Linked DNA regions of Alloacidobacterium dinghuense. The protein of the gene in region 2 interacts with the protein of the main gene of each other region in a pairwise test. Links are inferred from orthologs where the notes say so. Each region holds a gene or a part of one and is shown on either strand. Other genes may lie near its edges.

Evidence for each region.
Region 1: the proteins of H7849_RS25425 (region 2) and rlmB interact in binary tests that used the Escherichia coli proteins (3 or more experiments, as listed by UniProt). The link is inferred for Alloacidobacterium dinghuense from one-to-one orthologs.

What each region holds. Positions count from the first base shown.
Region 1 is NZ_CP060394.1:1,138,998-1,154,907, reverse strand. Bases 517-3,409 are described here. They hold rlmB (23S rRNA (guanosine(2251)-2'-O)-methyltransferase RlmB), read right to left. Parts: upstream 2,413-3,409; coding sequence 1,621-2,412; downstream 517-1,620. Other genes in these bases: H7849_RS04640 (hypothetical protein), read left to right, coding at 3,211-3,409; H7849_RS04645 (RNA polymerase sigma factor), read left to right, coding at 2,525-3,214; H7849_RS04655 (M1 aminopeptidase family protein), read right to left, coding at 517-1,624. In the rest of the region: more of H7849_RS04655, read right to left, coding at 1-516; more of H7849_RS04640, read left to right, coding at 3,410-3,600; H7849_RS04635 (zinc ribbon domain-containing protein), read left to right, coding at 3,607-4,149; H7849_RS04630 (DUF2164 domain-containing protein), read left to right, coding at 4,188-4,469; H7849_RS04625 (glycosyl hydrolase family 17 protein), read right to left, coding at 4,516-5,553; H7849_RS04620 (LytR/AlgR family response regulator transcription factor), read left to right, coding at 5,695-6,513; H7849_RS04615 (DUF2490 domain-containing protein), read right to left, coding at 6,519-7,316; H7849_RS04610 (hypothetical protein), read right to left, coding at 7,375-8,610; H7849_RS04605 (M13 family metallopeptidase), read left to right, coding at 8,718-10,790; H7849_RS04600 (GbsR/MarR family transcriptional regulator), read left to right, coding at 10,934-11,473; H7849_RS04595 (SAM-dependent methyltransferase), read left to right, coding at 11,470-12,393; H7849_RS04590 (DMT family transporter), read left to right, coding at 12,598-13,527; aqpZ (aquaporin Z), read left to right, coding at 13,696-14,418; H7849_RS04580 (G1 family glutamic endopeptidase), read left to right, coding at 14,696-15,754. UniProt on the Escherichia coli protein: Specifically methylates the ribose of guanosine 2251 in 23S rRNA.
Region 2 is NZ_CP060394.1:6,034,812-6,050,680, reverse strand. The notes cover bases 11,682-14,533. They hold H7849_RS25425 (NAD(P)H-hydrate dehydratase), read right to left. Parts: upstream 13,977-14,533; coding sequence 12,387-13,976; downstream 11,682-12,386. Other genes in these bases: H7849_RS25420 (penicillin-binding transpeptidase domain-containing protein), read right to left, coding at 14,049-14,533; tsaE (tRNA (adenosine(37)-N6)-threonylcarbamoyltransferase complex ATPase subunit type 1 TsaE), read right to left, coding at 11,914-12,390; eat (ethanolamine permease), read right to left, coding at 11,682-11,786. Also shown: H7849_RS25490 (sodium:solute symporter family protein), read left to right, coding at 1-865; H7849_RS25485 (VWA domain-containing protein), read right to left, coding at 898-2,022; H7849_RS25480 (VWA domain-containing protein), read right to left, coding at 2,006-3,121; H7849_RS25475 (DUF1015 domain-containing protein), read left to right, coding at 3,235-4,653; H7849_RS25470 (N-acetylmuramoyl-L-alanine amidase family protein), read left to right, coding at 4,664-5,392; H7849_RS25465 (GerMN domain-containing protein), read left to right, coding at 5,389-6,015; murI (glutamate racemase), read left to right, coding at 6,012-6,803; H7849_RS25455 (enoyl-ACP reductase FabI), read left to right, coding at 6,834-7,601; H7849_RS25450 (YukJ family protein), read left to right, coding at 7,654-8,274; ethanolamine ammonia-lyase subunit EutC, read right to left, coding at 8,281-9,030; H7849_RS25440 (ethanolamine ammonia-lyase subunit EutB), read right to left, coding at 9,027-10,406; H7849_RS27700 (hypothetical protein), read right to left, coding at 10,409-10,651; more of eat, read right to left, coding at 10,599-11,681; more of H7849_RS25420, read right to left, coding at 14,534-15,308; cell division protein FtsZ, read right to left, coding at 15,608-15,869. UniProt on the Escherichia coli protein: Bifunctional enzyme that catalyzes the epimerization of the S- and R-forms of NAD(P)HX and the dehydration of the S-form of NAD(P)HX at the expense of ADP, which is converted to AMP.

The DNA.
Region 1 (15,910 bases), 4.9 Mb from region 2 along the record:
GATCGGGTAGTCCTTTGTCGTGATAGACCCAATCGTCGAAGAACCACTTCAAATCCTTGCCGCTGGCCTGCTCGACCAAATGCTCGAAGTATTCGGGTGCTGTGTCCTGCTTTGGGTCGTAGGCGCGCAGGGCTGCCGCGAGAGCTTTGTCTCCAGCCAGATCGCGGAGCATCCAAAGCACATAGGTGGATTTGTTGCGGTAGTAGACAGCATCGGCTGCCTCGATCAGGGGTTGCCCCGAGCCCTCGCCAGGGCTTGAAGGCTCGCCTACCGCCAGTGCACCGCGCGATGCTTCGAGATGTTCGAGCGCGGCATCGCGGCCTTTGGTCTGCTCGATCCAGAGCGTGCCCAGAAAATTCGCCACACCTTCATTCAGCCACTGACGCGGAGATTCGAAATACGCATGCGCCATGCCGTGGCTTAGCGCGTTGGCCAGATCCTGCGGCTCAAGCGCCTGCAGACCGGTAGCGGTCACGGCTCCCTGCTCAAAGGCGGCGGCGTGCTTATCGGGCAGGTCGAAGATGGTAAGAGGCTCTTTCGGCTTGCTGCCGAGCCACTGCTCGATGAGCGGTTGCACCATGGTGGCCGCAGTCAGATAGCCCTGCACGTTCGGTTCGTCATAGTCGGCGGCGAGAACACGTATGCCATTCGCTTCATGCGTAATGCGGGTGGCAAGAAAGAGGTCGAGTGTGCCAAAACCGAGGCGTGTTGCCGGTAGTGAAAATGTGACGACGCCAGGGAAGGACGCCGTAGGCGTGACCGCGGGAGCCTGAACGGCGATGAAGTGGCCATCGATGACCGCGGAATTCGGAGCCGTTCCGATGTACTCGGCAGTTACCCGCATCGAAACCTGCGCGTTCTGCGAGCGCAGCTTCTGACGCCCAATCTCGGTGAAAAGCTTTGCGCCCTCGCCCAAAGCTTGCGGCACAGACGATACCGGATACCAGACCACGTCGCCAAAACCGCGCAGCCCGGTGAAGTCCTCAGAGATTTCATCCCAGTCAGACTGTTGCGCAAGGTCGGCTGGCGTGCCTATGTCTTCGAGTCTCTTGGTCGAGGCTGGAATCGCGCCGCTATATACGACATTGAGCGACTGCTCTGATTGGGGAGCGAGCGGCTTCGGCAAGACTACAACAACTTCACGCAGCTGGCCCGTATGGTCGGCATCGCTGTTGATGATCTGCTGGCTGAAGGCGAGCTTCTGGCCCTCGATGCTGATGCTTTCAAACTTGAGGGATGACGAGAGCTGCAGCGGAAGCTGAGTGAGTGCCTGGCTACCGTCGTTGCGAACCGTCACTCTCGCGCGGACGGCGATTCCCTGCTCCTTGAGTTGCAGATGCACGTCGAGATCGTAGGCGGTGAAAGTTACCGCTGAACGCTCTGTGTCACTCACCTTCGCATTTGCCGATTCCGCCTCTTTCGCCTCAGGCTGCTGAGCGTCTTTCGACGAGCGCGAGAACAAGACCTTGCCGCGCGGGGGCGGCAGCTGATCGTCCTGAGACGTGGGCTGCGCCTGTTCCTGCGTTGCGGCTGGCTTCGCCTGAGTTTGTGAACTGGGAGCCTGCTGCGCGAAGACAACGGCACTGCATACAACTGCCGCCAGAAGCGGCGTTACTACCTTCATGAACCTAAACCTTTTTGCTCTTTCTTTTTTGCAGGGGCTATAACCTTCGGCTCGGCCTTTGCTTCGCGCCGTTGCCGGGCGGCTTCATACAGGACCACGGCCCCTGCCACTGACACGTTCAGCGACGCCACATTGCCCGCCATGGGAATGCGCAGCAGGTGATCGCAGTGCCGCCGCACCAGATCGTGCAGGCCTGCACCCTCCCGTCCCAGAACCAGCACACAGTTAGACGTGAAATCGAATTCCTCGTAAGACATCGTTCCGCGCTCGTCGAGCCCAACGCACCAGAGGTCGTGCTCCTTGAGCTGCTCAAGCGCCCGGCTCAGGTTTACGACGCGGGCGATGGGCACGTGCTCGGCTGCTCCGGCTGAAGCCTTGATGGCGACCGGGCTCAGAGGCGCGGAACGGCGTTCGGTGAGGATGACGCCGTCAGCCCCGGCCCCATCGGCTGTGCGCAGAAGCGCACCCAGATTTTGCGGGTCTTCCACGCCATCGAGAGCCAGCAGCAGGCGCGACTTCCCTGCGAGGCCGTCGAGAAGATCTTCCAGCTCAAGCGTAGCTTTGGCCCGGACGACGGCGACCACGCCCTGGTGCCCGGGAGTTTTGGCAAGTTTGGTGAGGTGGTCACGCGGCTCGAAGCGGAGGCGGACGCCGGATTCGCGGCAGGCGTCGATGATACGCTGCAGGCGCTGGTCATGCCGCTCGCGGGCGACGCAGACGTGGTCGAACTGGCGGCTTCCGGCGCGCAGAGCCTCCTCCACCGGATGCAGCCCGTAAAGAACTTCCATTGAGTCTAGTGTATCTCTTGCGGCATCGTATCTATGTGCCGGATAATAAGAGTGTTAGCGGATCGCTCCTAAAGTTGCGCCACGTGCTCTCATCCGCCGCCGGGAATTTGCTATGAGTCCGATTGAAAAAGTGCAGAATTTTCTCTCCAAGAGAGTCTTTGGCGGTTCAGAGTCCGTCTCTCAACCTAGTATGAGCACAGCCTCCATCTCATTGACGGCACAGTCGCGACAGGAGAATGTCCTGATCGCGCAAGGACTGAAGCGACACGATGAAGGCCTGCTTGACGAGTTGATCGTGCAGTATCAGCATCGACTGCTGCGCTACCTGCTGTATCTGACGGGCAACCGCGAAGTCGCGGAAGATCTCTTTCAGGAAACGTGGATGCGGGTGCTGATGCGCGGTGCGCAATACAACGGCAACGCCCGCTTCGATACCTGGCTCTTTACCATCGCGCGCAATCTCGTCATCGATATGCGGCGCAAACGGACAATGGTGAGCCTCGACGAATTGTGCGAGAACGCCGAAGATGAGCGCGCATTCGAGGTGCCCAGCAACGGGCCGAATCCGTTTGAGCTTTACCAGGGATATGAAAATGGCCAGCTTGTGGCCAAGCTGCTCTTGACTCTCGATCCGCTTCACCGCGAAGTGCTAGTCCTGCGTTTTCACGAGGAGCTTTCGCTCGATGAGATCGCCCATGTAACGGCAGCTCCGTTGTCCACGGTGAAATCGCGTTTGTATCGCGGGCTGGCTGCGCTGAAGCCACGGCTTGAAGCGATGACCCGGCAACAGGAGGCTTTGTGAAGCAGCCGGGACCCCTTACAAATCCACAAGCTGATTGGCGGAATGCAGATCCACAGATCATCGAAATGCTGGCGGGCATGAATGCCGCCGCCGACATGAAGGTGGTTCAGCGGACGCGGCGTGCCGTGATGCTGGCTGCGGCTGAATTGCGCGAGCAGCGGCGGCGCAGTCGCCGGAATATGGCGGTTGTCCTGCTGACGATCGCTGTGTTTGCGATGGTTCTAACGCCTGCGATCTGGAGCAGCGTGGACGACTTTCTTGGCGGTGAGCAGTGGTTTGAGCTGCCCGGCATGGTGATGGTTCTCGTGCTGTTGCTCTTTTCCACCATCGTTGCGGCACTCATCATTGGCTTCCGAGGCCAGCGACAGATGCACGGACGGCGATAACGGGCGATGGCAACCAATTATTCAAACCGGGAAGAGTCGCAGACGTCATTCTCCAGCGAGCTGAAGCTGATTCCTCGTTGGTCGGTGGCGGCGGCCATCCTGGCCTTTGTGGTCATGGAATATCTCTTCTGGGTTGTGTTTCCGCATGAGCGCCATCATCCCGGACCGCCATTCGGATTGCGTCTCTACTTCGCGCTCTCATGGGGCGCGCTGGCGTCGCTCTACATGCTGATGGTGGGCTATATCAGCAACGATTCGCCACGCCGCGGCATGAGCGTGCGCATCTGGATGATCATCTGCCTGGTGATGCCTGGAGGTATCGGCGCTGTGCTCTATTTCCTGCTGCGTCAGCCGATCATTTCACTCTGCCCGGCTTGCGGCACGCATGTGCAGAGCGAGTATCATTTCTGCCCCCAATGCGCGTATCAGGTATCCGCATCGTGCGGAAACTGCTATCGCAGCGTACGTATCACCGACCTCTACTGCGTGAATTGCGGCCATGATCTCGCCTCGGACAATCGCCCGGCGCGACTGCACGCATTCCGCTAGCAAACCCGATACACTCTCTCGGGAGAGTGCTTTCTCTGATGACCATAATCGAACTCCCAAAGCCAGTCCGCGCTCAAGCTATTACTTCGATTCAACACTACTTCGAAGAGAATATGTCTGAACCTATCGGCGAGTTGGCCGCAGGGCTGCTGCTCAGCTTCTTCATCGAGGAAATCGGACCTGTCATTTACAATCACGCGATCTCTGAGGCGCAGACTCGATTGCAGCAACGCGTGTCCGATCTTAACGGTGAACTGTATGCGGATGCGTTTCAATACTGGCCCAGACTGGACGCAAGGAAGCGGAAGAATTCCCGCTAGTATTCCGGATACGTCAGGGATCGGATTCCTCGCCGACACGAATGCCTCAGAGCGTGTATTTCTGCTTCACATCTCTCAGCGTGTACTGGCCAGGCGCTGCAGAGGTGCCATTTGCTTGCCAGATTCCGAAAAAGGCTTCGCTGTTCGATCCATTCGGCGAACCCTTCCACGGTTCGTCATAAGCCTCAAACATGAATGTCTTGATCGCGTTCGCAACTGACCAATTCTTGATGGCCTCGTAGTGCCACTGGGCTTGCTGCGTGCTGGCCAGAAAATCGTTCGGCTGTGCTGGCTGAGAGCCCTTGCTCGGCCAGCCTGTTTCTCCAATCCGAATCTCAGTCGATACTTTTTGGCTCGAGAAGGCACTCTTGAGTGCTGCCAGTGTAGCGTTCATGCTGTTAGTCACCGCCTGGGTGAACGAAGCTTGATTTGGATTCCTCCCGATCTGACCGGCAATGTTGGGATCGAAATAGGCATACATATTCGCGTATACGAACCCCTCACATGCGGACAGCAGACTGAGCAGCGCTTGTCGCATGGCGGCATACCCCGGTGTTGCGTTACTGACTCCTCCCAGCACATCCCACTTTTGACGGGTTGTGACGGGCAGAGTGCGCTCATTGAAATTCGGGGCTCGCTTTGACTTTGCGTAGTTGATGAGCTCAACGATGGCTTGCGTCGAATCAGGCCCCCACAAACATTCATTGCCGATGACGAGTTCGATTACGTTGCCATGAGTTCTTGCCTGATCGAGTGCGTAATTGATCTCGGTCTTGGTCCATTCGACATTCAGGAAGTCTTTACCGGGGTCCGCTCCCTGTTGGTAACAGCCTGCAGAAACCTTTAGTCCCACATTTTTGGCGGCCTGGATGTTGTACCGGTTGGAATCTTGAATGTTAGGAACGTTTTGCCATACAAATGTGCCCTGTCCGTAGGTGGCGATTAAGGGAAATCCCTTCGCGACGGGACTGAGAAGCTGAGTCACCTGCTCCAACGTGTAGGTGTTGAAAAGGACTAGAACATTGTTGACCCATGGCCCCACGTAGGGAGAGAAGGCGATTCCATAAATACCTGTTGCAGCCATGTCATCCTCCTGCAACTAGAGAATAATCTCCATGAAACCACGATTTGACATGACGTAGAGCGTCTCACGTCACTCATCTCCCTTCACCTCTCGCGTTTGACCTCCCTTTCTGCGGCTTCCTATACTTAATCTTTGTGCTCTATGGCAATGACTGCACTCATCATCGATGACGAAGAGCTGGCGCGTGAAGAGTTGAAGTATCTGCTCGACACGACAGATGTGGAAGTGCTGGCTCAGGGAACGAATGGTATTGAGGCTGTCGATCTGATTCGCACGCACCAGCCCGACGTCGTCTTTCTCGACGTGCAGATGCCGGGGCTGGATGGTTTTGCCGTGCTCAAAAAGCTGCTGGAACACGGCGACGGCGAGCATCTTCCGCAGATCATCTTTGCCACTGCCTTCGATCAGTACGCAGTCAAAGCTTTCGACGTAAACGCCATCGACTACCTGCTGAAGCCCTTTGACAAGGCACGTGTGCTGCAGGCGCTGGAACGCGCGCGGCAGCGGTTGCAGGAAGTGCATTCGCACGACGACAGCGCGGTGAAACACGGCGACTTGAGCGGAGACATCCGCATCGGCGCGCTGCTCAAGCTCATCGAGCAGCAACAACAACCGCAGCGCCACAGCGGAAAAATCGTATTGCAGGCGCAGAGCCGCCTGCTGCTCATCGATCAAAAAGACATCTGCTTCGCTTCAATCGACGAGGGCGTGATCACGGTCGTAACGCCAACTCTTGAAGGGCAATCGAAATGCAGAACACTCGAAGAATTGCTCGACCTTCTCGATCCGTCAATTTTCTGGCGCGCGCATCGCTCCTATGTCGTCAATATCAACCACATCAAGGAAGTTGTGCCGTGGTTCAAAAGCAGCTACCAGTTGCGCATGGACGACAAGAAACAGACCGAAATCCCGGTGAGCCGCGCGCAGACTCGCAGGCTGCGCGAATTATTCAAACTTTAGTCCCTCTACTTGTTCTTGTTGCGGGCCTTCCACGCGACTGAAACGCCAAAGATACTGGCGTTCTTCCAACCAACGGGGAGATTCACCGACTGAAGCATGTAGTAAAGCCGCGTCGATAGATAGCCGGTAATCGGCAGCCGGATTCCCGTCTGGAAGCGATTCTGCGTAAAGGCGCTCCCACTGGAGAAGCTATTCGTACCGGGGACAACGAAGATCTCGTCATTCACAACCAGCACCGGAGGCCTTGTCACCCGAAGCGGAAGAACATAGTCGATTCCCGGCCGAAATCGTAGACGTGCGGAGGCAATGCGGTTTTCGGGGAAACGTCCCTCAGTCAGCATGCGGAAATTCGGCCGCCATCGGCCTGTCGTTCGCAACAGAGTCAGGTTCAGCAGAAGACGATTCTCATAAGAAGATGTTGGGTTACTTGGATAACGCGCATAGCGATAACTCGGCAAGAGCATGAGCCATGGCCTTGGACGAAATGCCAGGCCGGCCTGGCCAAAATACTCGAACAGGTTCGAAGCCCCATCGTCGAAGCGTTCGTGAAATTCGGATTCCAGAGATTTCGTCTTCGACAGATCGAAAGAAATTCCCTGATCGAGCCAGAGCCCGATCTGATGCTCGTCTTCCGGGTCTTCCGGCTGCTGTTGCTGCGCGCGGACAGGAAAGACAATGCAACAGCACAGCAGAAGGAGGATAAGGACCGTTCGATGATTTGCGGTGCGGTGAAAACTGGAGACGTCGTCATCGCTCTGCGGTGCGCGAGCCCATCGTCCATTGAGATGGACCCGTAATCTCATCGAGACCCAGTATACCTAGAGAGGCGACACCTTTGGTTCTGCAATCACTCAGGGATACTTAATGCGACACGGAAACGGGCGGCAGGTCGTACACCTCAATGGCGCCCTGGCGCAGAATCGCGAAACGCAGTCCATCGGGTGAGAGTGCGTAGTTCTGCCCCGCGCTGAGAATCGGTGTTGCATTCTTGACAAGACGCAACTGACCGGTCTGCGTATCGAAGACTCCAATCATCTGGTTCACGATGTTGGTTTCGTCGATCGGGTCCATGATGCCGACAGAATGATTTACCTGCAAGGAACTATAGGCGAAGCGGCTTCCGTCCTGCGTAAGCTGGAACGTTGGCCAGATATAGCGGCTCTCCCACTTCTGTTGCCACAGGGTTTTCCCATCAAGGTTCACCGCCATTACCTGATGATCATTGCTGGATCGGGGGCAGGTCATCACCAGAGTGACATCGCTGCTGATTGTTTCCTGAGAAGGATGGCAGTTGGACTGAACCTCGGTTAGTGTTCGCGCCTCGCCGTGAAATGGCATGTAGCGAATGAGCCATTTGTTCTCCTTGCCCGGAATCGCCTGCAGGTGGCCTTCGCCCATCATCGGAATCTCGACTGCATTTAGCGTCTCAGCGTGAGCAATCACAGAGCGCGTGTCGGCACGCATGATGTAAATCTGTATTGGCTTCGGCTGAGGCGTCGGATCTCCGAGCGTTGGCACGGTGCTCGCGACCGCCTGCCGGTTTTCTTTCTTGCTCTCCGATTCAACGACCAGCATCTTGCGGTCCGGCGAAATTTGGACCGATTCAAGCGCTGTTTCGAGGTTTATGTAGGGTTTCAAGTCCAGCGACGTGTCGGTAACGAAGAGGCTGCTGCGCTGTCGCACAAGAAAATGCCCCTCAGCCAGGCGCCACAGATAACGTGAGCGGTCGTGCATGCGCCAGTCTGTTTTGGCCGTCACGTGGCCGCTGGGTAACTCGAGAACAACGGCTCGAATCGTCTGGTCTTCGTCATCCGGTGGCTCATCCGGCAGGCGCTTCATCAGCCCCGGCAGCCGGAACGTGAACAGCAGATGATCCTTGTCGATGAAGTCGAGAGAAATCGATGACAGCCGCGATGTCAGATAAAACGAGCTTGGTGCGACAAATCCCAGCGGTTCTACGGGAATGCTCAGATCAGGCTTCGGCCCTGGATCGCTATTCTTCTGCCCTGCGCGCGCCTGAGTTGTTACACACAGGAGGGCCATGAAGAACGCCAGCAGCATTCGGACCGGTACCGGCAGGTCCATCTTCAAACCCATGCCCAACATTCTCCTACAAAAAGGAAACGATTGACTTTCTTCGTTCGTATGTTTTTGATAACGCTAGCTTGCCTTGTTTACCTCATAGGCAACTTTTTGAGGCCTGTATGCCCTTTTTGAGAACATCGATTGTCTCCGGCATGATGCTTGCCGGCTGTCTGATTCCTGCGTGCCTGAACGCTCAGGATACTACTGACATGCAGAAGAATCTTAAAGCGCTTGACCCCAAGCTCATGGATACCAGCGCCGATCCATGTGTCAATTTCTACCAGTATTCCTGTGGAGGATGGTCAAAGCAGAATCCAATCCCAGCGGATGAATCCTCCTACGGACGCGGCACCGAGCTCGAAAACCAAAACCGTCTCGTGCTGAAATCCATTTTGGAAAAAGCAGCAGCGGGTGGTTCAGAACGCAGCGCGAATGAGCAAAAAATTGGTGACTACTATGCAACATGCATCGATGTAAATGCAGTGAACGAGGCCGGGCTGAAACCACTGCAGCCGTTACTCGACCGCATCGCCGCGCTGAATTCGAAAGATGGCCTGCCGGAACTGACGGCTTACCTGGACAGTATCGGGATCGGCACATTCTTCGGCTTCAGCTCCGATCAGGACTATAAAGATGCGACGCAGCAGATCGCTGAATTCGATCAGGCCGAGCTTGGCCTTCCGGAAAAAGGGTATTACGACCGTACAGACGACAAATCTGCGAAGCTGCGTGACCAATATAAAGAGCACGTCGCCCGCACCTTCGAACTGCTGGGCGAGTCGCACGAACAGGCAGCAAAGGACGGCGACACGGTTCTGAAAGTCGAGACAGAATTGGCGAAGCATTCGCTAACCAACGTCGAGCGGCGCGACCCGCAGGCACTCTACCACAAGATGACGCTGGCCAATTTCGAGAGCAGCGCTCCGAACTTCGCATTCAACAAATACTTGCGTTCGCTCGATATTCCGCCGGTGGACTCTTTGAATGTCACCGAGCCTAAATTCTTTGTTGGGTTGAACGAGGTGCTGGCCTCGACCGATCTCGATTCGCTCAAGGCCTATCTGCGTTGGGCGGCGGTACGGCAAACGCCGAGCATCGCATTGCCACAGGCGCTCGATGAAGAGTCATTCAATTTCTACGGCAAGATTCTTGAGGGCCAGCCTGAGCAGCAGCCGCGCTGGAAGCGCTGCGTCCGTTCCACGGACCGCGACCTGGGCGAGGCATTGGGTCAGGTGTATGTTGCCCAGCGCTTCAGCTCGCAAGACAAGCAGCGCACGGTTGAGCTGACGCATGACATCGAAGCCGCTATGGGGCGCGACATCGATCAGCTCGAATGGATGAGCCCGGCGACCAAGACGCGCGCGAAGGAGAAGCTGCACTCCGTCGCCAACAAGATCGGATACCCAGACAAGTGGCGCGACTACTCAAGTCTGGAAGTGGTTCGCGGAGATGCCTTCGGCAACGCACGCCGCGCAGTGGCATTCGAAGTTCACCGCCAGATCAACAAGATCGGCAAACCCGTCGATCGCGGCGAATGGGGCATGACGCCGCCGACCGTAAATGCCTACTACAATCCGCAGATGAATGACATCAACTTCCCTGCCGGAATTCTGCAGCCGCCATACTTTGATCCGCGTCAGGATGATGCCGTCAACTACGGCGATGCGGGCGGCGTGATCGGTCACGAGCTTACGCATGGCTTCGATGATGAAGGCCGCCAGTTCGATGCGGCAGGCAACCTCAAAGAGTGGTGGACTCCGGAAGACGAAAAGAAATTCACCGAGCGCGCCGATTGCGTCGTGAAGGAATACGACGGCTTCGTAGCAGTCGACGATCTGCACGTGAACGGCAAGCTCACGCTCGGTGAAAACATTGCCGATCTCGGCGGATTGAAGCTCGCCTTCCTCGCCTATCTCGATCGCGCGCAGAAAGCCGGTGTGGATGTGACGAAGAAAGGCGATGCGGAATACGGCGGCCTTACTCCGGACCAGCAGTTCTTTGTCGCTTTCGGGCAGAGTTGGTGCCAGAACAACCGCCCTGAAGACCTGCGCTTGCGAGTGCAAACCGATCCGCACTCGCCGGAAGAATTCCGCGTCAACGGCGTCGTTGTAAACTTGCCGGAATTCCAGAAGGCCTTCGCCTGCCAGACCGGCCAACCCATGGCCCCTGCAAAACGCTGCGCCATCTGGTAGCAATCCGCTAAGACAATCGCGCCCGCTCCTCGCGGGCGCGGAACCCAATGGAAACTTTTTTTTGAAACCGCATGGAAACATTTATTTCGGTATAGCTTGTAAATTCAGTTTATACTGAAATTACAGTCTCAGGAGAATATTCCATGACCCTGTCGAAAGCTGCGCTCGAATTCATACTTCACTGGGGCGAGATGGGCAACCGCTGGGGCGTGAACCGCACAGTCGCGCAGGTACATGCACTTCTGTATCTGTCGCAAGAACCGCTCACGGCAGAAGACATCGCTGAGGCACTCCAGGTAGCCCGGTCGAATGTCAGCAGCAGCCTGCGTGAGTTGCAGAACTGGGAATTGGTTCAAATAACGCACCAGATCGGCGATCGCCGCGACTTCTTCTCTACCTCGCACGATGTATGGAGTCTCTTTCTCACGGTGGTAAGGCAGCGCATGGAGCGCGAGATTGAGCCCACCATCGCTGTACTTGGAAGACTTGCCACAGAAACACGCGCGGAAAAGCCTGAGGTGGCGGCACGCATCGCTGGCATGCACGCGTTTCTACAGGAACTGCACGGGTGGTACCAGCAGGTGATTGAGTTGCCGCCCAGCACATTGCGCACCCTCGTGAGCATGGGCGCAGGCATAACTAAGTGGCTGCCAGGCCAGCGCAAGGCAAAGGGGGAGAAATGATTGCCGCGGACGTCGACGCTATCAAGGAATCTGCAGCTCAAACAGTGGCTGCGGCAAAGGCCACACCACAGATCGGCCTGGAACAGTATTACAGCGAAGCAGGTCCCGACTATGCAGCCTGGAGCCGCGAATTCAATATGCATTTTGGGTACTACCAAGCCGGGACAAACCCTCTGCATCGCGAAAGCATGTTGGAGCAGATGAATGCAGAGGTGCTCGCACGGCTACAGTTGGATGATGTCGCGGAACCGCAACTGCTCGATCTTGGCTGCGGTCTCGGCGCCACGCTGCGCAGTTTGGCGCGCCGCCTCCCGAATGCGCGACTGTTTGGACTAACGCGAGTTCCATGGCAGGTGGAACAGGCGCGCGCTCTAAACGAGGCAGCCGGATGCAGCGAACGCGTGCGGCTGATCGAGGGCGATTACGAAGACACTCTCCTACCGCCTGCCAGTTACGATGGCGTGTACGCGCTTGAAAGCAGTTGCCATGCGCACGGTGCAAATAAGAATGCGTTGCTGGCGGAGGCGCATCGCTTGCTTCGACCCGGCGGACGTCTCGTTGTTGCGGACGGTTTTCTCAACAGCAACCGGTTCGCCAACACACTTCAAAAGCGCATCTATCTCAAGCTCTGTGAGTGCTGGGTCATTCAAGAACTGGCACAATTGCATCTCTTCACGGCACGACTGAAACAACTTGGGTTCGCAGATATTACCGTTGAGCACTTGCAGATGCGTGTCGCTCCTTCGGTCGCACACATCCCTTGGGTGACGCTGAAGTTTCTGCTCACGGATGTAGTGTTCGGCGAACGAAAAATGACCCGTGCTCGCTGGAACAACGTGCTGGCTCCGGTATTGTTGCCGCTCGTCGGCGCACCATTGGGTCCTATGATCTACTGCATGATCACAGCGACAAAATGCTGAACACTGCGAGTTATTCTTTACCAGTCAGTTATACACTGCTAAATAGATGCGGCTTAGTCCGCTGATTCTAAACAATCGCCGCACGGCACAGCCCTCGTAACCATAACAAAATAAACGATCTTAGCACAAACGACCGGGGTACTACCGAATCGTCACAGCATGAATCGGAGCGCGCCGATTTCCAGCTTGTGCCACAGTGAATACATGCCTTCAATTGCAACCAACAGCGTAAGAATACCCACTCGTGCCTTGATTGGCTATGGGGCATGCGCGCTTGCCGGATGCTTGTGGGGAACAGGGTTTTTCTTCGGCAAGATCGCGCTGGCTGAGATGTCGGTAGGACACATGGTGCTCTACCGCTTTCTCTTTGCCTGCCCTCCGCTATTCTTCTTGCTGCGCCGGCCGGGATTCACGAGCCGCGACTGGACACTGTTGCTGATCGCTTCGTTTCTTGGAATTCCCGTGCAGTACTTGCTGCAATTTCAAGGGCTGGCGATGACCACGGTTAGCCACGCGGCGCTAATGGTCGGCACTATGCCGGTGATTCTCGCCGTGGGTGCGTCGATCTTCGCGCATGAGCGGCTCGATTGGATGGGATGGCTGGCCCTGGCCGGATCGACCGCAGGCGTTTCGATGATCGTCCTCGGAGGTCATCGCAGCCCATCAGGACATGGCCCTACACTCGCGGGAGATCTTCTGATCGTGATTTCTCTGCTGATTGCTCTGGCGTGGGTCCTGCTGAACAAGCACCTGATGCAAGGCCACTCGCCGATGGCCGTGACCGCCTATGGTCTGCTCACTGGCACGGCCATGCTCGCGGTGTGGGTTGTCTTCAGGGATGGTACGCCGCCGGTGCATGGGGTCAGCATCAAAGCATGGCTCGCACTCGCCGCCAGCGGTCTGCTGTGCAACGCTGCCGCCATGCTGCTATGGAACACGGGGATTCACCGCGTACCTGCCTCACGCGCAGGGGTCTTCCTGAATATCGAACCGGCTCTCGGTTCGATTCTCGGCGTGAAGTTACTGGGAGAGACACTGGGCCCGCTGGCGTGGATCGGGGGTGGACTGATTCTCGCAGCCGCCATCACGCTGACTGCAGGAGGCAAGGGCGTAGAAGAAGTTGTCGTTGAGTAGCGGCTCAATCTAAGCTCCGCATATTCAAGCAAATACCACTGATTCCTTCGCTCATCTTCTCGGCCCGGGAAAATTCAACGAAATTCCTTCGCATTCGTAAGTCATTCCGTGTTAGCGTTTTGGCGATTCAGAACTCGCCCATGAGGCGCATGCTAGGAGGAATCGTTTGTGACACCAACATTGATTCGTCGTTCGGTCGCGGAGTTTCTGGGTACATTCTGGCTCGTCTTTGGAGGTTGCGGATCTGCCCTGATTTCAGCGGCGTTTCCTGAGTTGGGCATCGGCTTTGTCGGCGTTGCGTTTGCATTCGGATTGACGGTTTTAACCATGGCTTACGCCATCGGCCATATTTCGGGATGCCACCTGAATCCCGCTATATCCGTGGGACTGGTTGTCGGCAAGCGTTTCCCGGCGAAGGACCTTCCCGCCTACGTCGTTGCGCAGGTGTTGGGCGCAATTGCGGCTTCCGGCGTTCTCTACATCATTGTTACCGGCAATCCGTCATTCAACGCCGCGAGCAGTTCGTTCGCCTCGAATGGATTTGCCGAGCATTCACCGGGTAGCTATTCGCTGCTGGCCTGCTTTGTTGCCGAATTCGTTTTAACCTTCTTCTTCCTTTGGGTGATCATGGGCTCCACAGATAAGCGCGGCGTGCCTGCCGGCTTTGCACCGATCGCAATCGGTCTGTGCCTCACGCTCATTCACCTGATCAGCATTCCGGTTACGAATACATCGGTAAATCCCGCACGAAGCACGGGACCGGCCATCTTCGCTGGATACTGGTGGCCGTTGCAGCAGTTATGGCTCTTCTGGATCGCGCCTATTCTCGGTGGGGCGGTCGGCGGTGCGGCCTACCTCTTCCTTTTCAAGGAACCCGATAAATCTTTTTAACCCCGAAGTAGCCTTCCATAACCAGGAGCGGTGTTGTTACGAATGCCGCTCCTTTCCTATTGCAGACAACATATAAGCAACATCCTTTGTTCCTATCAGCATTTCCTCAACTGAGTTAGAAGAGATACGCAAAGGTTACGCAATCGGATTTATGGGCGAAGAATATTTTTCCAGCCCTCGTAACGGAATCTCTGCTTCTTTCACTACTTGTGCGTAAGACATCTCTGGGCCTCGGGGCCACCTCCCCAAAATCCTACAAAAGAAAGAAGTAGAAACGATGAATCAGCGTGTGTTCTCTCTCGTTTCGGCATTGCTCCTTGCTGCGCCTCTGACAGGCGTAGCTCAAGAGCAGCAGCTGCATCAGCTGAAGCCGAATGAACTTGCAACCAATGTTGCGGGTGTAACCACAATCGCAGCTCCACCAAAGGGATTTAATCCTCTTAGCGCCTCTGATCAGGAGCTGGAATACTACGGCTTCCCGCCGCGGCCGAACGAGGTCGACGCTCCAAAAGCATTCGCGAGCTGGCAGAAAGCGATGAAGGCATCTCAAAACCGCGTGACACCTGTACTCGAAGTCACCAAGAACTTTGCTGGTCCGGCGAAATTGAAGGCTGGCGCGAGTGCTGCCGCACCTGCGAGCGGCAACGCAGCTCTCTCCTATAACTGGAGCGGCTACGTCAATACGAATGGAGTTACCAAGTATGGCAGCTCTTCTTTCTATTACATTATCGGCGACTATGTTGTTCCCGTTGCCCGTCAGGCTTACAGCAAGTGCGACGGAACCTGGGACTACACGGTAACGTGGGTCGGAATTGATGGCTGGGGATCAGGCGATGTACTGCAAGCCGGTAATGAAGCTGATGCATATTGCAGCGGATCCACGAAAGCTACCTATTACTCAGCATGGTATGAGTGGTATCCCTATGGCTGGACACGCATTCCCAGCCTTCCAATTGCTCCTGGCGATGATCTCTTCGTTGAAGTCTGGAGCACCTCCTCAACCGCAGGTCATGCTTATCTCGTGAACTACAACACCGATCAGTATGTGATCATCAACTTCTCTGCGCCTCCGGGAACGCAGCTGGTAGGCAACAGCGCAGAGTGGGTTGTGGAGCGCCCGGGTGTTGGTGGTGGTCTGGCAACACTGTCGAACTATATTTCGGATTACTTCTCGGATGCTTATGCTTATAACTTCAGCTACAGCGCAGTCGATCCGGGCAGCGCGGGATCGTTCCCTGTAACCATGCTCGACAACAACGGCTATGCCATTTCGTATCCCACGCCTCTGGGCGTGAATGCGATCTGGATGCAGGACGAAGGCTCAGCTCGGTACTAATTCTGGATCAAAGAATTAGGGCCATCTGCCTTGCGAATGACGACGCGAACCTGCGTCGTCATTCGTTTTTGTGTGTATGGAGTGACGATTAAGTTAGAGATTCCAAACTCATCGGAAACGAAGTGCGTGCCGGCCTCACTACTTCTATGTAAGTCA
Region 2 (15,869 bases):
GCACCCGAGCGCGGCTTTTGCAGCCAATCCGCAGCAGGGCTATGTCATGGTGCTGCGCGACTATCTGCCTCCTGCACTGCGCGGGCTGATGGTGGCGGCGTTCCTGGCGGCGTATATGTCAACGATTGGGACGCAGCTGAACTGGGGCACCTCGTACCTCGTCAATGATTTTTATCGTCGCTTCTGGGTGCGCGATGGCAGCGAGCGACATTATGTGTTCGTCAGCAAAATCATTACGGTGATTCTGGTGCTGGCAAGCGGCTACGTTGCCAGCCAGTTGACTTCGATCAGCGCTGGATGGGAGCTGGTGTTGAACCTGGGCGCGGGGACGGGCGCGGTGTACATCCTGCGCTGGTTCTGGTGGCGAGTGAATGCCTGGAGCGAAATTTCTGCGATGATCGTGGCGGCGGTTGTGGCGCTCGGATTGTCGCGTGTTTCGTTTACGGGCAATGATGCGGTGGTTTTTGCCAAGTCGACCTTGATTACAGCTGGGATTACGACAATTGTGTGGATCATTGCGACGTTCGTCACGCCCGCCGAAAGAGAATCGACGCTGCTGAATTTCTACCGGAGGGTTCATCCGGCGTGTTACGGCTGGAGCCGCATCGCGAAGCTCGCTCCGGAGCTTCCGGAAGTGCGCGACTTCGCTGCAAACGCCTTCGATACGGTGATGGGATGCGTGCTGGTTTACGGCACGCTCTTTGGGCTGGGCAAATTTATCTTCGGCAACTGGCTAGCCGGTACGGTGCTTATTGTGCTCGCGGCAGTGGCAGGCTACCTGATCAAGTGGGACCTGTCGCGCCGTGGATGGGAGACGCTTTCGGGCGTGAAGATGAAGGAGACTCCGGTGGCGGAGGGACGGTAGGTCGGCCACAAAATGTAGAGGAATCGCGCCGGTTATTTTGCCGGCGCTTTTCTTTGTGCGGTATTTTCTGCGGGGTTACTCTTGTCGGTCTTCGGATAGTAGCCGCTGCGGGTGCGGACGACGAGCTTACCGTGTCCGGGAGCCGCGGCCTGGACCTTCACGACGCGGTAGCCTCCCTGGCTGGCCGGCTTGGTGGAGTGATAGCCGATGGTGTATTGGTTGCGAATGTCGTGCGCCACTTCGGCGCAGATCTGGTCGACATTTTCAAGCGACTTGGGAAAGTAGGCGATGCCGCCGGTTTCATTCGACAGCAACTGCAGGGCGCGCTTGGCACGGTGAGCCTCGCGGCCTCCGCCTTCGTCGCCGAAGAGCAGGCCAATGGAGTAGACAACCGGACCCTGCAGGTCCTGCACGCGGCGGATGGTCTGCTCAAGGTTCAGGCTCGATGCGTTGTCCTCGCCGTCGGTGATTATCAGCAGGACTTGCTTGGGCCTCTTTGCGCCTTTCGCGAGTTGATCGGCGGAGGCGACGACGGCATCGTAGAGAGCTGTTCCGCCTTTGGAGTCGATGTGCGCAAGACCGTCGCGCAGCTTGGCGATGTTGGAGGTGAAGTCCTGGTCGATGAAGGCCTCATCGGAAAAGTTCACGATAAAGGCTTCGTCCTGCGGGTTGGAGGCTTTGACCAGATCGAGAGCTGCGGTGTTCACGGCTGCGCGCTTGTCGCGCATGGAACCGGAATTGTCGATGAGGAAGCCCATCGAAACGGGAATGTCCTGGTGCTGGAAGGCGGCGATCGTCTGTTGCACACCGTCTTCAAAAACGTGGAAGTTGTCCTGTTTCAAGTCGTTGACGATGCGGCCATTGTCGTCGAGGACGGTGGCGTTGAGCACAACCTCATCAACGTCGCGGCGGAAGGTAAAACCGCCCTTTTCCTTTTCCAGGTCTGTGCCGGGCCTAACCGCATTGGGATTTGATGGACTTACTGGCTGGTTGTCGGCCGCGTCCGGGGAGACGATCGGATCCCGGTCCACGGTGAGGGGCGTCTGCTGTTCCGGCTTTGACGACTGTGAAGACGCGGGCGCTTGAGCCCAGATTGCAAACGAAGACGCGACGAGGAGAAAGAAAAAGAAAATATGCCGTTTATTGCAAAGGCGCATAGTATCCGGTGCGAGCATGAACGGTAAGCTGAGGCAGCCCGGCAGGCGGCACCAGCTTTACCTTCACTTTACGCCACTTGCCGTCCTTCCGTTCATCATCCGGTTTATATCCAAGCACATATTCATTGCGCAACTCGGCGCTGATCTTTTCGGCAATATCGCCCATCTCCGCGATGTCGTCTACGCGGAAGAGGCGTCCTCCAGTTTCCGTGGAGATGTCGTTAAGCAGCATGGGACCAAGGCGCTCCTCGGTAGTGGCGGCGTAGGGGTCGAAGATGCCGATGGAATAAATCTGCACGTTGGACTCGCGTACCGTGGAGCGGACCTCGTTTTCCGTGTAGCGGCTGCGATTGTCACCCCCATCGGAAACGATGAGGATGGCGCGCCGCTCATACTTGGCCTGCTTCATTTTGTTCAGGCCAAAATAGATAGCGTCGAGCAGGGCGGTGCGGTGCTCGGCGTGGACGGAGGCGAGGCGCGCTTCAATATCCTGGGGCGATGAGGTGAAGTCCTCGATCAACTCGGGGCGATCATTGAAGCCGATCACGAAGAATTCATCCTGCGGATTAGCGGTGTGCATGAACTGCAGGATGGAATCGCGCGCACGTAGGACCTTATTCGCCATGCTGCCGCTCAAGTCGAAGACAATGCCGATCGAAACCGGGGCGTCTTCCTGCGAGAACGACTTGATGCTTTGGATCTTATTGTTTTCGTAGAGGAAGAAATTCTCTTTTTCGAGGCCGGTCACGAGACGGTCCATCGGGTCGGTCACGATGAGCGGGACAAGCACGAGGTTGACGTCGACACGAATGCGCTCATTCCGACGGGCGGTCATGGCGGCTTCGCCTTCGAGCAGAGGCGGCTGCGTGGTGGGGTCGGGTTTGGGCTCCGGCGGCGGGACGTGAACCTTATTCAGTTCGTCCTCCTGCGCGCGGGCTCTGGGCACAGAAATGACGAATCCGATGACAAGCAATACAAGGGAGATAACTGCCGAAAGGCCGTATGCAGTTCCACGGGTCCAACGAGCGCTTTTGCGCCCCAGCGAGAGCGCCATGCGAGTGGGTCCTTCTTCCAGAGCATCGTAGCACGGTGTAGGCATGGCTGGCCTTGAAGTTTTCGATGCTATCAGAATAAGGAGCGAAGACGTTCAACATTATCGATGAATCGTTTTTGCTGCACGGGGTAGCGGGATGCGGAAATTCCTGGAAATGCGTGAGATACAATGCAAAGAGCGCAACAACTCAGACAGATTTCACGCCGGATTTCCGGCATTTTCCTGGAGTTACGACCGTCCGCATGGCCCGCATTTATCCGTTTCGCGCATTACGTTATAACCCCTCCCTTGTTCACGTAGAGGACTGCGTTACGCAGCCGTATGACAAGATCACGCCTGCCATGCAGCAGGCGTATTACCAGAAGAGCCCCTATAACCTGGTTCGCATCATTCTGGGGCTGCCGGAATTGTTCGATGGCAAGGAGACGGGCGACGTCTATACCCGGGCTGCCAGGGATTTCAAGGAGTGGCGGGAGAGCGGCGTGCTGGCGCAGGAATCCGAGCCTTGCATTTTTGCCTATGCGCAGAAATTTACCGTGCCCGGTTCAAACGGTCAGGTGATGGAACGCCGTGGATTTATTGCCCTTGGCGGACTGCACAATTACAACGAAAAAGTGGTCTTCCGGCACGAGCAGACTCTGTCGAAGCCGAAGTCGGACCGTCTGAATCTGCTGCGGGCGACGCGCGCGCATTTCGGACAGATCTTCATGCTCTACTCTGATCCGGGCCTTACGGCGGAGAAGCTACTTTTCGATGAAGATGCTACTCCTGATATTGAAGTGACGGATGAGTACGACGTGCTGCATCGCGTATGGAAGATCAGCGATGAAAACACGATCAATATTCTGACCAGCGAGTTGGCGGACAAGAAGCTGATTATTGCCGACGGGCACCATCGCTATGAGACGGCTCTGAATTACTCGAAGGAGCATGCACCGGCGCAGGCCGCATCAACCGAGCGCAACAGCTATGAATTGCCGCAGCCACCGTATGCGGAAGCGGCTGTGATGATGACCTTCGTGAACATGGACGCCGAGGGACTGGTGATTCTACCAACGCATCGCGTAGTTTTTGGGCTGAAGGATTTTGATCCCGGCGCATTTGTGGAACGCGCAAAGGCTTACTTTGATGTGGAGCCGGTGGCGTCCTCGGAAACGGCTGCACTGAAGGCAAAGCTCACGGCTGCGAGCAAAGGAAAGACGGCCCTGCTGACTGTCACGAAGAGCGGAAATTACCTGCTGACAGCAAGGCCGGACGCAGTGGCGAAGGCTCTGAGCACTCTATCCGAGCGGCAGCGGCAGTTGGATGTGGCGCAATTGCACGGATTGGTTTTGGAGCAGTTGCTCGGCATTACCCCCGAGGCGATTCGTGAGCAGGCCAACCTGCGCTATCTGCGGGATGCGGGCGAGGCCATCGAGCAGGTCGCGCGCGGCGATGCGGATGTGGCCTTCCTGATGAATCCGGTGACGATGGCGCAGTTGCGCGAAGTTGCCTTCGCCGGCGACGTGATGCCGCAGAAATCTACCGACTTTTTCCCTAAACTATTGAGTGGCCTTGCGATCTATCCACTGGATTGATTTCCGGAAAATGCTGCTAAGCCTGTGCGCGCTGCTCGCAATCTCTGCAGCAGCCGCGCAGGAGGCCCCACCACCCCAATCGAATCTGCCGGACATGGGCAAGTTGCCGGCGGTGCCTCCGGCGCAGCGGGCGCAGGTGCAGCCGCAATATGTAGTCGTGCTGGATGCGGCCCATGGCGACGGCGATGTCGGCGCGCAATTCAGCGACAAGATGTTGGAAAAGGACCTGACGCTTGGATTTTCCGTGCGTCTGCGGCAGGCGCTTGCTTCTCAGGGCATTCAGGTGATCACCACGCGGGATGCGGATACGCAGGTCTCGATGGTGACACGCGCGGAGACTGCGAACCACGCCATGGCTGCAGCGTGCGTCACATTGCATGCCACGGCTACGGGAAGCGGCGTGCATCTGTTCACATCGTCGCTCGCGCCAACTCCATACACGAAGTTTTTGCCGTGGCAGAGCGCGCAGTCCGCGTATGTAACGCAGAGTCTGCGTTTGTCTTCCGAGATCAGCACGGCGCTCGGACACGCGGCGGTTCCGGTTACACTGGGGCGCACAGCGCTCACGCCCATGGATAGTTTTGCCTGCCCTGCAGTCGCCGTGGAGATTGCGCCCCTCATAGGTGGTAACACAACAACGGCCACACCGCTGACCGATGTTGGCTATCAGAACAAGATCATCGGCGCGCTGACCGCAGCGCTCACGCAATGGAAAAATGACTGGAGGCAGCAGCCGTGATTCCGCGCTTCCAGCGTTTTCTGTTCGCCGCGATGCTGCTCGCAGCGGTCGTGATGGCGGTGGTGCTGATCCGCATGCGGGAGCGAGCGCACGATCGCTTGATGACGGCGGTCGACAGTCAGCCTTTGAATGAGTTGTCGAGCGCGTCGTCGAGTGCGCCGGTCGAAAAGATCACGCTGCTGGTGGCAAATGACCTGGATGGATCGCTGATTCCGGTCGAACGCAGCTTTCCCATGCCGAAAGATCCGAACGCGCGAGCGCGTGTGTTGATGGAGAAACTGCTGGAGGAGTATGCAGCGCCCAAGTCGACGCATCCTATTGCAAATGCTTCGGGCGTGGACGAGGTGTTTCTGATGCCGTTGCCGCAGCAGAAAGGCGCGAGCCAACAAGGAGAGATGGCGGTGGTGAATCTCGACGCAGCGTTTGTTCAGGCGCAGCCATCTGGGATCGAGCCGGAGACGCTGACCTTGCTTTCCATGATTGCGACTCTGCATGCGAATCTACCGCAGATTACAGAGGTACGCTTTCTGGTGGATGGTCAGCAGAAAGACACGCTCGCCGGGCATGCCGATCTGACGCGCGTCTACCTTGCATCGGACACGCAGACGGCGGTGCGCCCATGAAGATTGGTGTCTTCGACTCCGGTATGGGCGGCTTGACGGTTCTTGGCGCGCTGCTCAGACAGCTTCCAGCGGCAGACTACATTTATCTGGGCGATACGGCACGGTTGCCTTACGGCTCGAAATCGCAGGCGACCATTGCGCGCTATGCGGTTTCTAGCGCGCGCTTTCTTGTGGAGGAAGGTGCGGAGTTTCTTGTGATTGCATGCAACACGGCGAGCGCGCTGGCCCTCGACGCGATTCGAGAAGCTGTGCGTGTCCCAGTGTTGGGCGTGATCGAGACAGGAGCAAATGCGGCCCAGGTTTCTTCCTTGACCGGCGATGTGCTGGTAATTGCAACCGATGCCACGGTGCAGAGTCATGCGTATGAGCGGGCATGTGCGGAACATGGTCTGCGTGCGCTTGAAAAGGCGTGTCCGCTGCTCGTTCCTCTTGTAGAAGAGGGATGGATCGAGCATCCGGTCACGCTGGAGGTGCTGCGGATTTATCTTGCGGAATTGCTGGAACAAGCCGAAAGGCCGGGCCTGAAGCCGGATACGCTGGTGCTGGGATGTACGCATTATCCTTTACTGCGAACGCAGATTGAGCGCGCTGTTCCGGATTTGCGCGTGATCGATTCTGCGGAAGTAACCGCATCCCAGGTGTCGGCTGCACTCATAGAGTACGTTCACGATGGAACGAGAGAGCGCAGGTTTTACGCAACGGATTCGGTTGAGAAATTCAAGCGCCTGGGCACGCGGTTTCTGGGAGAAGCCATTGACTGCGTCGGCCTGGTCAATCTCGGTGGCTGATATCCTTACGTGTTTGGAGGAAAGAGTTGCATGTTGAATCTTGAAGGACGGGTTGCCGTTGTTTTTGGAGTGGCGAACAAGCGCAGCATTGCCTGGGCCATTGTGCAGAAGCTGCACGAGGCGGGCGCGAAGCTCGCGATCGGCTACCAGAACGAGCGACTGAAGGCAGAAGCCGAAGGACTGATTGCGGATTTACCGGGCGCAGAGGCGTTCCAGTGCGACGTATCGAATGACGCAGAGATTGCGCAGGTTTTTGAAGGACTGAAGGAACGTCACGGCAAGCTGCACGTGCTGGTGCACAGCGTTGCGTTCGCTCCCGCTGAAGAACTGAAGAACGATTTTTTGCAGACGTCGCGCGAAGGCTTTCGCGTTGCTCACGATGTGAGCGTGTATTCGCTGATTGCGTTGAGCCGCGCAGCTGCTCCATTGATGACCGACGGCGGAAGCATTATGACGTTGACGTATTACGGCGCGGAGAAAGTTGTCCCGCATTACAACGTAATGGGCGTGGCCAAGGCGGCGCTGGAAGCGACGGTGCGTTATCTGGCGTCAGACCTCGGTAAATTGAACATTCGCGTAAATGCAATTTCAGCTGGGCCGATCAAGACGCTGGCCGCGCGCGGAATCGGCGGTTTGGGCGACATGCTCAAGTCGCATGCGGATCGCGCTCCATTGCATCGGAATGTGGAGCAGGCCGAGGTCGGCGGGACGGCGCTCTTTCTCGCATCGGATCTATCGAGCGGCGTGACCGGTGAGACGGTGTACGTCGATTGCGGCTACAACATCATGGGCTTTTAGCTTCATCCTGCCGCAACGGCCAAGTGTAAGGTTGCAATCGTGGAGGCGCAAAATGCCTGTTTATCAATACAGCGTACTCAAGGGCGATCCGCAGTCGGGCAGCCTGTCTCCTGACTCGCATCCGCATTATCTGATCAATGTAGATGCGGGTGGGACGACGTATCAGGTTGCAGTCAACATTGAATCGACCGACGGATCGCAGGTTCTCTACTTCATCAACGAGAATTTCACCCCGCCTGATGCCGGAGCGCTGGATGCTCTTGCTGTCGGCATGACGCAGTTGAGCACGCAGGGCAATCCGGCAGTCGACTATGTGCGCAGCACGGCAAATGGGCAGCCGATTGTGACGCTCAGCGAAATGCAGTTGCTCCCGTTGCCGGGGCAATCAGCGTCTTCGAACCTCCAGAACGCGGTGATTCAGTATCTAAATCAGGCGATTGCCGATGACAACGGTACGATCTATGCCTTTGGCAGCCAGTACACCGACGGCACGGGCATTCACGACATCCACATGAACCAGGGCAATCCTCCCGGCGCATATGAGAAGGACAATGGCATCTGGCAGGATGGGCTCCTGGTGTTTGAACTTCCGGCGAGTGGGACGTGGGCTGCGATCTTCATTGCCTTCCAGACGGAGTCGTGGACAACGGACAGCAACGGGAATCCGCAATAATGTTGGTTACGGCAGTGCAGGTTGATCGCTTTCGTCCTTGAGCGCGATCCCTGATTTGCCGAGTCTGCGCGCGGCGAGCATCAGGTGATGCAGCTTGTGCGCTGCGGATGGATAGCTGAGCCCTTCAGGACGCACGTTGGAGATGCAATTTCTGTCCGCGTCTGTGCAGCCGATGTGAGGCTTGTACGTCAGGTAGATGCCGAGGCTGTCGGGTGAGCTTAGGCCGGGGCGTTCACCGATGAGCATTACAGTCATCTCAGCATTGAGGAGCTCTCCGATCGCATCGCCAAGCGCGACGCGGGCCTGCGTCGCGATGATGATTGGCGCGAGGTTCCAGCCTTCTAGCTTGCGCATGATTTCTTTGAGGACCGGAACTGCGTGGCGCTCCGGGGCGATGGCGGATAGGCCGTCGGCTATGATGAAGACCGCATACATCGCTTCGCGCAGCGTCTGATCCGTGAGCAAGGATCGACTTTGCTCGTTGAGCTTGCGGCCCAGATCCGGACTGCGGAGATATTCGGCGCGATCGCTAACCGCGCTTTGTACCGTGATGGATTCGAAACCGGATGCAGTGAGTTCGCGAGTCATTCGGTCCGCGTCGAACATGTTGTGAACGGCGTCGCGAGCCCGCGCATGCGCCAGGGCAAATTCAAGAACTTCGTTTGTTGGCAGGCTGTCACCGGCGCGACCCAATGCTAAACGCGCATTGGTGAAACTGCGCAGACGCGTCCACGGGTTCTGAATGATTTCTCTCATGCGCTTTCAAGCAGTCGGGCGGCGCTTGGAGGCAGACGGTCGGCGAGGGTGCCTTCGCGATCGGTGATTCCCATTTTTTCCAGCCATGTTTCAAATTCCGGTGCGCGCTTCAGGCCGAGGACGCGCCTTGCGTAGAGCGCATCGTGGAATGAGGTGCTCTGGTAGTTGAGCATGATGTCGTCGGCTCCAGGCACGCCCATGATGAAATTCACGCCGGCGACAGCGAGCAGCGTAAGCAGCGTGTCCATATCATCCTGGTCGGCCTCGGCGTGGTTGGTGTAGCAGATGTCGCATCCCATCGGCAGGCCGAGCAGCTTGCCGCAGAAGTGATCTTCGAGTCCTGCGCGCGTGATCTGCTTGCCGTCATAGAGATACTCAGGGCCGATGAAGCCGACAACAGTGTTCACCAGGAGCGGCTTGAATGCGCGGGCTACGGCGTAGGCACGGGCTTCGCAGGTTTGCTGGTCGACTCCATGATGCGCGTCGGCCGATAGAGCGCTTCCCTGCCCGGTTTCGAAGTACATCACGTTGTCCCCGACTGTGCCGCGATGCAGTGCCAGCGCGGCTTCGCGAGCTTCCTTGAGCAAGGCGAGATTTACGCCAAAGCTGGCGTTTGCCTTTTCGGTTCCTGCAATCGACTGGAAAACGAGGTCGACGGGCGCTCCCTGTTCGATTGCCTGCATGGTTGTGGTGACGTGCGCGAGCACGCATGATTGCGTTGGAACTTCGTATCGCTCGCGGAATTTGTCGAGCATGTCGAGCAGCGTTGTGACTGCGGCGAAACTATCGCTTGCCGGGTTGATGCCGATGACCGCGTCGCCGCAGCCGTAGAGCAGTCCATCGAGCATCGATGCAGCGATGCCTTTTGCGTCATCCGTGGGATGATTCGGCTGCAGGCGCACGGACATGTGTCCTTTGAGGCCGATGGTGTTGCGGAAGCGTGTAATGACGCGGCATTTCTGCGCGGCGAGGATCAGATCCTGATTGCGCATCAGCTTTGAGACGGCAGCCGCCATCTCGGGGGTGATGGATAGCGCGATGCGCGTGAGGGTCTCTGTGTCCGTGCTTGCGCTCAGGAGCCAGTTGCGGAAATCTCCAACAGTGAGATGACTGATCTCTGCAAATGTGCTGGCGTCGTGGGTGTCGATAATGAGCCGCGTCACTTCGTCGGATTCGTAGGGAATGACGGATTCTTCGAGAAAGCGCTTGAGCGGCACTTCAGCGAGCGCCATGCGCGCGGCTACGCGCTCTTCTTCGCTTGCCGCGGCGATGCCTGCAAGCTCGTCGCCGGAGCGCAAAGGACTAGCATTTGCCAACAGCGTTTTTAAGTCGTCGAAGCGCCATGTGCGGCTTCCGATGGTGTGCGCGTAGGCCATGTTTAGTCGGCGGCCCGCTCACGCTGATGACGCGTGAGCAGGAAGTAGATAAATCCTGATCCCAACAATGCGAGAAAGACAAGCGCGACCAGGCGATTGTAGTAAAGCATGGTTCCCATGCAGAGCACGGAGCAAATGAGCGCAAAGGCTGGAAAGATGGGATAGAGCGGCGCCTTATAGCTGCGGTGCAGGTCAGGCTGTGTGGTTCGCAGGCGGAAGAGCGCGAGCATGCTGAGGATATACATCAAGATCGCGCCGAAGACAGACATGGTAACAATGTTCGCAGTCAGCGTTTGTCCGCCAAAGGTGATGAGTTGGTCGCTGTAAATGGCAGCAATGCCGACGACGCCTCCAGCGAGAATCGCAAGCCACGGTGTTTTGAATCGCGGATGCACGCCGGCGAGAAAGCGCGGAAGATAGCCAGCGCGGGCGCGCGAAGATTTGTCGCGAATAGCCGAGGATGATTCCGTGAAACGATGCGACGAGGCCGAAGAGTCCCAGCCAGACGAGCATGTGTAGCCATCCACTGCGCGCTCCCACGACGATCTTCATCGCCTGCGGCAGAGGGTCGTTGATGTTTGCGAGCTTCGTCCAATCACCCGCTGCTCCGGCGAAAAGCATCACCCCCAGCGCCAGCGCTACCAGCGTGAGGATACCTGCGATGTACGCGATGGGAATCGAACGCTTCGGATCTTTCGCTTCTTCGGCGGCCATGGCCACGCCTTCGATGGCAAGAAAGAACCAGATTGCAAATGGAATAGCGGCAAAGATACCCGGGACTGCGTGCACGGTGAATTGATTCTGGCCCGCCCATCCACCCTGAAGAAAATTGGCGAAATGAAATCCGGGCGTGACGACCGCCATGAACACCAGTAGCTCAAAGATGGCGAGCAGAGTTACGAACAGTTCGAATGTGGCGGCAATCTGCACGCCAATGATATTCAGCGTCATGAAGACGAGATAGGCCCCGAGCGCGGCATGTTTTGGGGCCAGCGACGGAAACTGCACGTTGAGATAGGCTCCGATGGCGAGCGCGATGGCAGGTGGCGCGAAGACGAACTCAACCAATGTGGCTGCGCCTGCAAGGTAGCCTCCAACTGGGCCGAAGGCTGCCCATGCATACGCAAACGGACCGCCAGCGTGCGGAATGGAGCAGGTCAGCTCGGTAAAGCTGAAGATAAAGGTCGCGTACATGGCCGCGATCAGGAGCGAAGTGACAAGAAAACCGAGCGTGCCTGCGTTGGCCCAGCCATAACTCCAGCCGAAGTATTCGCCTGAGATAACAAGTCCAACTGCGATGCCCCAAAGCTGCCAGGTGCCGAGCGTCTGCCTGAGGTCGTGATGCGTTGTGACGGGCGGCGATTCGATGGCGTGCGACACGCTTGAGAGTATCCGCCTTTACGGTGGACTTATGGAGGGCGCTTCGCGCCTACTAACGTTATATAGACAAAGCAGGTCTTTCGACTCCGCACTCCGTGCTGTGCTCAGGATGACAATGTAGAGAGAGTTAGTCTTTGAGCGTCAGCGTGATCTTGCGCGAGTCGCCGCCGGTGGTCTTCATCACGATTTCGCCGTTACTGCGCTTGGCCACGCTCGGAAACTTGTCGCCCCATTCCACCAATACGATGCTGTCGGGCGTGGCGATCTCATCGAGGCCGAGCGAGTCGAGCTGGCGCTCCTGCTCGATGCGGTAGAGATCGAGATGGTAGAGCATGACCGGCTCGTTTTTTCCGTGATCATGGAGGGTGCCTTCGTATTCGTGCATCAGCGTAAAGGTGGGGCTCGTCACTTCATCCGGTTCGGCGGCGTCGAGGGCTTCGGCAATGCCCTTCACCAGCGTGGTCTTGCCTGCGCCCAGATCGCCTTTCAAGATAAGGAACTTTGGTGGCGTGAGCAGTTTCGCGATCTCACGTCCGGCACGGATCGTATCGGCGGCGCTGTTCGTCTCGAACTCGTGGACCTTCGTGCCTGTGGCCTCTGTCATCGCGGCATCCCCTGTATCCAAACATACCCGCCTTTGTCGTCGGAGCGGAAGCGAAAAGCTGTTGAAAGGTGCGCAACGGTGTCAGTGGCAAGCAGGGTGTGCTCGTCGTGTTCCCACACGGCAAAGTCGGCAGCCAGCCCGTGGAGATAGACGGCGGCGTTCACCGCTTCTCCGGCTAGATGCGGATATTGCGCCAACATAGCCGCTATGATGCCGGTGAGGATGTCTCCGCTGCCACCTTTGGCCATGCCGGGATTGCCGGTGGTGTTGATGGCAATCGAACCGTCCGGATGGGCGATCAGAGTGCGCCATCCTTTGAGCACCAGCGTGACATGATTTTTCATCGAAAATTCACGAGCCAGCGCTTCGCGGTTGGCTTGAACTTCGCCGGTGCTGATTCCGGCGAGCCGAGCCATCTCTCCGGGATGCGGCGTTAAGACGCGTAACCGGTTGCGGCCATTGATCTTGCCGGGATGCTTGGCGAGGATGTTCAGGGCGTCGGCATCGAGGACCGCGGGAAGATCGGTCTTTTCCAGCAGGCCGAGAAGAAATGCTTCGGTCTCCGCCGACTGGCCCAGCCCCGGACCAATCGCGAGCACCGTTTTCTTGTCGAGAAGCTCTTTGAGCGTTTCGTCATCGAGATTGCTGCTGCTGATTTCTCCTTTGCTGCCGGCACGCAGGGGAATGGTCATCAACTCGGGCGTGATGCGCACAACCGAATCGAGGATTGGTTGCGCTACGGCGGCGGTCACCAGGCCGGCCCCGGTGCGCAGGGCTGCGAGCGAAGCCATTGCAGGCGCTCCGGACTTTCCGTATGAGCCGCCAACCACGAGTACGTGACCGAATTTGCCTTTGTTGCTCTCCGCGGGACGTGGAGTCTCGGTGATCCTCTTCGAAGCTCCCGCCCAGGTGAGGTTTAACTCGGATTCGATGGCTGCGTCGGGCGAGCCGATGGGGGCGACAACAATGGGCTGATAGGCGCTGTCGGTCAAGTTGCCGCTGACGTGCGCTGGCTTCGGAGCGGTGAAGGTCACGACCGCATCGGCGCGATAGGCGCCCTCGGTGCGATACTCGCGGGAATCCGAATCCCAGCCGGAAGGAATATCGACGGCGACGACCGGCGCGTCGAGGCTGTTGATCCGGTTGCGTAAAGCCATCGCCACGCCCTTCAGCGGAGGCCTGAAGCCGGTGCCGACGACTGCGTCGAGAAACAGGTCGGATTGATTGAGGATATCCGTGATCTGAGCTGAAGAGAGAGACTCTTCGTCCGGCGCAAGAGCAGGCGCGATTTCCATGCGCTCAAACATCTCTTTGGCGTCGCCTTTCAGGTCAACCGGATAGCCGAGCAGCAGCACCTTGACCCGGCGGCCCTCCCCGGCCAGCACGCGCGCGGCGACAAAACCATCGCCGCCGTTGTTGCCTTTCCCGCACAGAACAGTAATGTTCGCCGCGCGCGGAAATTCCTGCAGCGCGAAGCGGGCGACGGCGTGACCGGCGTTGTCCATGAGGTCAAGCGAAGCGATTCCGTAGCGGTCTACAGTGATGCGGTCGCATGTCTGCATCTCCTCTGCGGTAAGAATTTTCATGATGTAGAAATCGTACCTGAACAAAAACGGCCTCCGCGATGGAGGCCGGTCGTTTCAGAAATTTAAGATGCGCTATTCGGTGACGCCGATAGCTGTCTTGGTTGTATCCGTTGGCTGCTTCGCGACGAAGTAGCTCTTGTCCCAGAGGTTGCGGTAAAAGAGGCCGGTCAGCTCCGCGGCTTTGGGACCGAAGGTCGGGCGTCCACCTTCGAGGAAGAAGACGGTAACGATGCGACCGTACTGCGTGTCAGCGTAGGAAGCGAACCAGCCGAAGCGAGTGCCATTGTTCGAGCAGGTTCCGGTCTTGCCCATCACCGGGAACTGGTTGAAGTTGGCACGTAGCGAGCGCGCCGTTCCATATTGCACCGCGGCCTGCATGCCGTCCTGAATTTCTGGGATGAGCTTGGCAATATCAAGCGTGCGCTTGATGCGCGGCTGGAAGTTCACCACCTCTTCCGGTGTCGTCGGGTGCTGCAGGTAGTAGAGCGTTCCACCGTTGGCGATGGAGGCGACGAGCGCGCCGAGTTGCAGAGGAGTCATCGAAACGCTTTCGCCGAAGGAGCACATGCGGCCCACGCCGCCCTGGCTCTCCGGCAGCTCCTGATCGGGATAGACGCCCAGCTGCTCGTTGGGGATGTTGTAACCGGCCAGCTCGCCCAATCCAAACTGATTGGCATAGTGGCGAACGCGCTCGAAACCAAGGCGGCGGCCCAGCGTCTCGAAGTAGAGGTTATTCGAGTGCGCCAGAGCTTCGGTGAGGTTCATGTGATACGAACCGCCGAGGTTGACCGGCGTGTCCTTCGTAACAATGCCTTCATCGAGCGCGGCCAGGGCGACGGAAAGCTTGATCGTCGAGCAAGGCTCAGCGCCGCTCGACAGGGCAAGCTTCTGGTTGACCATCGCCAGTACGCGCCCGTTGCTGGGATCGATGGCGACGACTGTGCCGTTCATGTTGCCCAGCGCATCGATGGCGGCCTGCCGCACAACTGGATCTTCTCCACCGATCGAGTCGCCGTTCGTGAGATCAATATCTGTAAACGAACTACCAGTGAAGCGCTCGTAGGAGCGGTGACGATGAACTGTCGTCAGGCTGGCGCGGCGAACTCGGCCGTGACTGGTGGTCGTGGTGAGAGAAACATTTGTGACGCGGGCAGGGCGGCGGCTGTGCTGCAGATGCGAAATATGCTGCTGGGCGCTGGCCGATTCCTGCACATGCGTGCGGGTGGTATGGCGGGTGGTGTGGTGCGTCGTCGTAGTAGTTGTGTCCGCCGCGAGCGCGGCGGGTACCGCAACCAGTCCTGCAAGGAAAACGAGGTGTGCTATGCGTTTCATGAATCCATTCATCCTGAGCCCAGCTACTCTTTGAAGGCCGTTCTCTTCTTATCGGCCTCCATGCATCTTGCGCATAGAAACAGCCTGAACTTCTAACAAAAAATACTTGTCGCCCGACCAATAGTTCCGCAATGGTCCGTCCCGTTTCCATTCCGGACTAACGATCGATCCTATTTCACCACAGTTACAACCCGCATACAGCCGGAATGATGCCCCCCGGCATTACTTTTGATTACTGTACTTTAGGATGGGTTCCTGATTAAGCAAAATTTTGCTTTATCCCCATCCAATTTCTATTATTACAAACCGCCGCGACGCATGAAGGCCGGGATATCCAGATTTTCACCGGACTCCTCCTCGTGCATCAGGCCGAAAACATCCGATAAAGGCGCGGGCTCAGCGACCGCGACAGCCACCGGTTCCGGTTCGAGGATCACTTCCGGCTCGGGGACATAAACGGGCTCCGGGGCCGGCTTCGACGCCGCCGGCTTGACCGGAATCGAGATCGACCGGCGCGGCATGTCCTCTTCCTCGCTCATGAACCGGGGAGTCGCAACCGTG